3 regions of the Streptomyces sp. NPDC048496 genome follow, and region 1 is predicted to be linked to each of the others. Evidence: riboswitches for the same ligand, from Rfam matches in the RefSeq annotation. Region 1 holds a riboswitch; each other region holds the start of a gene.

The links. Region 1 has a riboswitch for cyclic di-AMP ahead of ACGFSA_RS17215 (transglycosylase family protein). Riboswitches for the same ligand answer to the same signal wherever they lie in the genome.
Region 2: another riboswitch for cyclic di-AMP. It lies ahead of ACGFSA_RS20285 (peptidoglycan DD-metalloendopeptidase family protein); the one in region 1 lies ahead of ACGFSA_RS17215 (transglycosylase family protein).
Region 3: another riboswitch for cyclic di-AMP. It lies ahead of ACGFSA_RS32800 (transglycosylase SLT domain-containing protein); the one in region 1 lies ahead of ACGFSA_RS17215 (transglycosylase family protein).

The regions. Positions count from the first base shown of each region.
Region 1 is NZ_JBICXB010000016.1:12,446-14,702, forward strand. It holds gene eno (phosphopyruvate hydratase) at 1-156, opposite strand, end outside; gene ACGFSA_RS17215 (transglycosylase family protein) at 459-1,190, opposite strand; cyclic di-AMP (ydaO/yuaA leader) riboswitch at 1,194-1,365, opposite strand; gene ACGFSA_RS17220 (transglycosylase family protein) at 1,666-2,257, opposite strand, start outside.
Region 2 is NZ_JBICXB010000022.1:5,428-7,684, forward strand. It holds partial or broken gene ACGFSA_RS20280 (GH36 C-terminal domain-containing protein) at 1-539, shown strand, start outside; cyclic di-AMP (ydaO/yuaA leader) riboswitch at 837-994, shown strand; gene ACGFSA_RS20285 (peptidoglycan DD-metalloendopeptidase family protein) at 998-1,918, shown strand; gene ACGFSA_RS20290 (SGNH/GDSL hydrolase family protein) at 2,085-2,257, shown strand, end outside.
Region 3 is NZ_JBICXB010000075.1:4,132-6,388, reverse strand. It holds gene ACGFSA_RS32805 (GMC oxidoreductase) at 1-32, opposite strand, end outside; gene ACGFSA_RS32800 (transglycosylase SLT domain-containing protein) at 275-1,042, opposite strand; cyclic di-AMP (ydaO/yuaA leader) riboswitch at 1,047-1,232, opposite strand; gene ACGFSA_RS32795 (DUF5996 family protein) at 1,805-2,257, shown strand, end outside.

The DNA of each region.
Region 1 (2,257 bases):
GCGAAGCTCAATGGCCTCGAACGCACCGGTGGAGGCGCCGGACGGCACAGCAGCACGGCCCGTGCTGCCGTCGTCGAGGCCAACCTCGACCTCGACCGTGGGGTTTCCGCGGGAGTCGAGGATTTCCCGGGCTACGACGACGTCGATGGACGGCACGAGGCATCTCCTTCTGGGATATGACGCTGGTTGTGCAGGGTCGCTTTGGCCTTGCGACAAGAGCCTAACCGGCTGGGCCGCCTCGGTCCGCCGACCGCCCGCCTCCTGGGACGAAAAAGGACCCGAGGGCACTCATAGCGGGGCAAAGGTCCAGATTTCTACTGGACGGTAACGACAACAGTTGAACGGTGAATACGAGAAACCCCGACCCGGCGCGTACGGGGGAATCCGCGCCGGGTCGGGGTGCTTGGGGAGGAGAGAGCCCGTGTCCACGGGGAGCCCGTGTCCACGGAGCGCTCGCCCTACTTCGTCAGGTGGAGCTGCTGACCCGGGTAGATCAGGTCGGCGTCCGCGACGATGTCCTTGTTCAGCTTGAAGAGCTGCTGCCAGCCGCCCTTCACCTTGTGCTGCGCGGCGATCTCGCTGAGCGAGTCGCCGGACTTCACCTTGTACTCGCCGTCGCCCTTGGCGACCTTCTCGCCGGTCGGCGTGGTGACGGTCTTCTTGGGGGCGGTGCCGCGGTCCGCGCGGGAGGCGGCGGGGGCCTCGGTGCGCTCGGCCGGCTTCGGCGCGGCCTGCTTCGGCGCGGCCTGCTTCGACTGCTGCGCCGGGGCGCTCTGCTGCGCGGTGGAGCCGGTGTCGACACCCGGGTCGACACCGTCGTTGGTGAGGCGACCCGCGCCGGCACAGCCCCAGGCACCCGGGCCCTGCATGGCGAGGAGCTTCTCGGCGGTGGCGATCTGCTGAGCCTTGGTGGCGAGGTCGGCACGCGGGGCGTACTGCGTACCACCGGCGGCGGCCCAGCTGGACTGCGAGAACTGCAGGCCGCCGTAGTAGCCGTTGCCGGTGTTGATGGACCAGTTGCCACCGGACTCGCACTGGGCGACGGCGTCCCACGTGGCGACGGAGGCGGCGGAGGCACCGGTCGCACCCATCAGGGGAGCGGCGATGGCGGCACCGGCGACACCGGCGAGCGTGGCGACACGGACGGCCTTGGACGGGCGACGGTGCTTGCCCTTGCTGTTCAGCAGCATGGAACTTCTCCTCACCGACGCCTACGAGGTGAGCTGTCGGGTTCGGGCCAAGTGAGTTGCCCGGTCGCATGTCCTAGCACGCGACTTCACCCCGAGCCGGTCCTGACGGTCTTTCGACCATCGGGCCCGGCGGCTTACCTGGGTCCCCCGCTCCTGCCTACGGCGCTTTACGCGTCTGTTCCCTTCGACCGACGGCAGGATTCGGCGTGACGGTCGACGGGGCCCGCGGTGCGAGCGGTTCCGACCGTAAACGTATGCAACCTCGACATTCAAAGATGGGCATAACGGACAATCAGTCCTTACCTGCATCCGAATGCGCAGCGTTTTCGCAGGTGAGGGGCGATACGGACAGACCCGGCAGGCGCGACACGCCAATTGACGCAAAGAGACCCATGTCTCACTTACGCATAAGCGGACATAGGCCCCTGAACTACCCCGGTTTTTGGGGTACTTATAGCCGTTTATCAGACTGCTCTCACTCCGACTTCACGCTGAGATCGAGGCTCTGGCCAGGCAGGATGAGGTCCGGGTCGCCGCCGACCGCACCCTTGTTCGCCTCGTAGAGAGCGGGCCATCCGCCGGGAACCTTCTGTGCGTCAGCAATCGCCGAGAGGTTGTCGCCCGGCCGGACGGTGTAATCACTGTCGGCCGCCACCGCGCGCGTGTCGCGCCCCTCACTGTTACCGCGGGAAGCATGTCGGCCCGAGTCCCGGCCACCACCCCTGCCCGCGCCCTGACTCACCTCGGAGGCCGGCGCGCCGCGATGCTTGCCGCCCGCCTCATTTCCGGGGGAGTCGGACTTCTGGGGCGAGTCGGACGAATCGGACTTCTTGGACGGTGATGTGGCTGACGGCTCTGCCGACGGCTTGTGCGACGCCTTGCCCGACGCATTGCCCGACGCCTTGCCCGACGCCTTGTGCGACGCCTTGGCGGGCGCCTTGGCGGACGGCGCCTCGGACGCGTCCCCGCCCTTCGCCGGTTCGGCCGACGGCACGATTCCCGGGTCCACCCCCGGCAACACCCCGTCCTCCGTGAGCCCGGAGATGCCCGAACAGCTGGGCCACGCC
Region 2 (2,257 bases), on a different contig from region 1:
CTGCTGCGGCTCGCACCGGGGGAGACGTACACCACACCGGTGTTCGCCGGACTGTGGAGCGCCGGAGGGTTAGGCGGGGCGAGCCGGGCCTGGCACGCCTGGCAACTGGCCCATGTCGTCCCGGACGCCGAGAGCCTGCGCTTCCGCTTCGTCAGCGCGATGGCCGGGGAGCTCGGGGTCGGCGGGGATCGCACCGAGTGGAGTGACGAGGAGCCGGCCGAGGCGTGGAGCTGGGTGGATCTCTACAAGGAGATCCGTCCCGCGGTGCAGCACGGCGCGCTGTACCGGCTGCGGGCCCCGCGCGGTGGACTCAGCGCCGTGCAGTACGTGCATGCCAACAAGGCCGCGGTGCTGATGTGGCTGGAGGCACAGCGGTACGGGGAGCGGCCGCCGGCCCTGCGGCTACGCGGGCTCGGCCCCGCGGCGACGTGCACCGACCTGGACGCCGGGGCGGTCCACCACGGTGCCGTGCTGCTGCATCAGGGTCTGCACACCGGGCTGAGGGGGGCCTGGACGCGAAGGTGCTGAGGCTCCGGCGTGGCGGACGCGCGCAATGTGTCCGCATTGCGCCTTTTGGCGGAACATGGCCTATTTCTACGGGAGATGATGCCCTCCTCGTGAGCGGGATCATATTCGTGACGGTGTGTGGTGGTGCCACGGATGGGTATTCCGGACGTCGCGCGGAAAGCCAAGATCCGTAATCCACGGAGGGTGACCAGGATTCCGCGCCGATTTCCCGGCGCGGATTCCCTCGAGTAATCGATGGCTTGTTTCCGTCGTCCTCGCTCGCCTACGGTCACCCTCAATCCGGACGGACCGCCTAATCCTGCCGCCGCCCGGAATTCGCACCCACTCACGTGTGGCAGGAGCGGGGGAACCAGGTAAGCCGCCGCCCGGAGAGATCCGGTCGGCTCGGGGTGAAGTCGCGAACTGCGACCGGGCATCTCCAGCCCGAACCCGACAGCTCACCTCGTAGGCGCCGGAGAGGAAATTCTTCATGCCCACATCGGGTAAGCACCGCCGTACCAAGTCCAGCACGATCGCCCGCGGCGTCGCCGCCGTCGGAGCCGGTGGGGCTGTCATCGCCCTTCCGCTGCTCGGCGCCACCGGTGCCCACGCCGCGGAGCAGGCCGCGCCCACCGCGCAGTCGGCAGCCACGCACGCCGCCGTCGAGGCCGCGCCGGTCGTGAAAAAGCAGGTTGAGACCCGGACGTACTCCGTCGTCGCCGGTGACTACCTGTCGAAGATCGCCGCCGAGCAGCAGGTCGAGGGCGGCTGGCAGAAGCTGTACCAGGACAACCGCGCGGTCGTCGGCGAGGACCCGAGCCTGATCTTCCCGGGCATGAAGCTGACGCTCGGCGGCAAGCCGGCCGGCTCCGCCGCGACGACGGACACCACGCAGTCCGCCCCGGCTCCGTCGACCTCCTCGGCCGACAAGTCCGCGTCGCAGTCCAAGGCTTCGGACTCCGTCAAGACCACCACGGCCTCCGCCTCGGCCGGTCAGAGCAACAGCTCCGGCTACGTTCACCCGGTCCCGGGCAACCACACCACCGCCTACCGTGCCTCCGGCTCCAACTGGTCCAGCGGCAGCCACACGGGTATCGACTTCCCGGTCGCCACCGGCACCAGCGTGAAGGCGATCACTTCCGGCACCGTCGTCACCGCCGGCTGGGGTGGCGCGTACGGCAACCAGGTCGTCATCAAGCACGCCGACGGCCACTACTCGCAGTACGGCCACATGTCCTCGCTCTCCGTCTCGGCGGGCCAGACCGTGACCGCGGGCCAGCAGGTCGGCCTCTCCGGTGCCACCGGCAACGCCACCGGCCCGCACCTGCACTTCGAGATCCGCACCGGCCCGGCGTACGGGTCGGACATCGACCCGATCGCCTACCTGGCCTCGCACGGGATCTACGTCTGATCCACGGCTGATTCGGTCGGCCCGGTGAAGGGGCGGTGCGCAGCGGCGCACCGCCCCTTCGCTTATTCCCCCTTTGCCAAAACCTGACCGGGTGGTCTATCTCACCACCCGTCAACCCCTTATTACGGTCGCGTAGGTCACATTCGGCGGTGCAGGATATGCGCTTGTGGCAGACGATTCGAGAAACAATCAACGTGGCGTCATCAACCGGCATGGCGCCATCGGGTCGTACGCAGCGATTGGCGACAGCTTCACCGAGGGAGTCGGAGACCCCGGCCCGGACGGAACCTTCGTCGGCTGGGCGGACCGGTTCGCGGTACTTCTCGCGGACCAGCTCCC
Region 3 (2,257 bases), on a different contig from region 1:
GGGCCTGCATTGTGCATGGTAGAGTCACTCATGTGACACGCCTCACTCTCCAAAGAGTGAAACTGGTTCTACTGCCGTTCGCGCGTTAAGTCACTACATACCGATGGGTAACATGCGCCCGATCGAGGCACCCCGGATCAACGCCGTGCGTCAGGCGGGCCGTCATGCGGATCGGCTTCTGAATCGCCCCCTGTGCGCGACACCGACGGGAACGGGTGGCGAAGCCCCATCGGACCTTCGCCACCCGTCATGCCTGAATCAACGCAACCGGGCGTCAGTAGGCCCCGAACACGTTGTCGATCGAGCCGTACTTGGCGGCGGCGTAGTTGCACGCGGCCGTGATGTTGGCGACCGGGTCGTAGGGGTCCATCGACGTACCGGGCACGTGGTAGGCCCGGAACGTGGGGTCGATGACCTGCAGGAGACCCTTGGACGGTGTGCCCTTGGCGGCGTTCGAGTCCCAGTTGTTGATGGCCCGGGGGTTGCCCGCGGACTCGCGCATGATGTTGCGGTGGATGCCGTCGTAGCTGCCGGGGATGCTGTGCTGGGCCATGACGGCCAGCGACTCCTTGATCCAGCCGTCGAGGTCGTTCGTGTACGTCGCGGGCTTCGCGGTGACGGCAGCGGCGGTGCTCGCGGCCGTCGTGGACGCGACTGTCGCGGGCGCGGTGGCGCCGATGGTGAGCTTCTGGCCCGCGTGAAGTACGCCGGGGTCGGCTCCGATGACCGCTCGATTGTCCTTGTACAGCTGCTGCCAACCGCCGCTCACGGAATGGCTCAGGGCGATCTTGTAAAGGGTGTCGCCGGCTATCACGGAATAGACGGAGGGCGTAGCTGCCCGCACGGCAGTCGGGTTGGCGGGGGCGGCAGCGGGCGCCACTGCCTTGGAGACGGCTGCGGTGACAGGCTGCGCCGGCGCTGCCGAGGCAACGGTTGCCCCGATCATCGGAAGCGCGAGAGCGGCTCCGCCCGTGCTCACGGCGATGAATCCGCGAGTCAGCGAACTGGACTTACGACGACGGTGGTTAACCTGTGCGGGCATGGCGCATTCCTCTCCGTCGCCTACGAGGTGAGCTGTCGGGTTGAGGCTGGAGTTGCCTCGCCGTATGGGAATACGACTTCACCCCTAGCCGTTCCGGATACCGGATCGGCGGCTTACGTGGGTCCCCCGCTCCTGCCGTACGTGAGTGGTCGGGTTACCGGACGGCGGCAGGATTCGGCGTTCCATCCGGATTGACGGTGACCGTAGGCGAGAAACTCCGACCTGAACAAGCCCCCATTTCTCGATCACAATTCATTTGCAAGATCGAGTCGCGGAAATTTTCGCAATTCACCCCGGTCCGCGAAGCCAACTTTCTTGGCGCAGAAGGGAACCGGGCGGCACGCCGCTGCGTCCGCGGGCCCGGAAGGTGACTCTCGCCACTCTGCCCGAAAAGGGCGATTTGCCCGGCACGTAAGGCCTCGGCTCGTGCGGGCTGCGCATTCACCAGAACGGTGAGCGGCTCCCCTTTATCGCCAAAATTGCGACATTTAGGAGATTTTGGCTTCAGCGGACGGACGTCCGGCCTCCGACTCGTCGGGAAGGGCGCCCCCGGGGAGACGACCGGGATCAGCCGTGCGCCACCCGTCTGCGCCGACTGCGGCGCGCGAGTGGCCGCCCACCGGCCGGGTCGTGCAGGTTCACGCGAACGACACCACGGCGGCCGCACAAGGTGCCGTACACCTTGGGCGTGGCCATGATGGTGCGGAAGAACGCCCTGCCCGCCCGCCGGGACCGTCCGGCATCACGAGAGAAGTGATGGCGATGGAGCTGTTCCCGCCCATGCCGCTCGCCGAGTGGCGTGACACCAAAGAGACGCTCCACCGCTTCGCGCAGGTCGTCGGAAAGATCCGCCTCGCGGCCAGTGTCCGGCGCAATCACTGGTGGAACGTTCCGTTTCACCTCACTGGCCGCGGTATCACCACCCGCCCCATGGGGCAGATCGACGGCAACCCGATTTTCACGGTGGACTTCGACTTCGTCGGCCATCGACTCGTCATCACAAGACTGGACGGCGTGACGGTCTCGTTCCCGCTTTCGGGCCAGTCCGTGGCGTCCTTCCACAAGAATGTCATGGCCGCCCTGGAAGCGCTGGGCATCGAGGTGGATATCAACGTGCCCAAGCCATTCGATCTGCCCGACGCTGACCGGCCGTTCGCCGAGGACACGGAGCACGCGGGATACGATCCCGAACAGGCGAACCGGTATTGGCAGGTC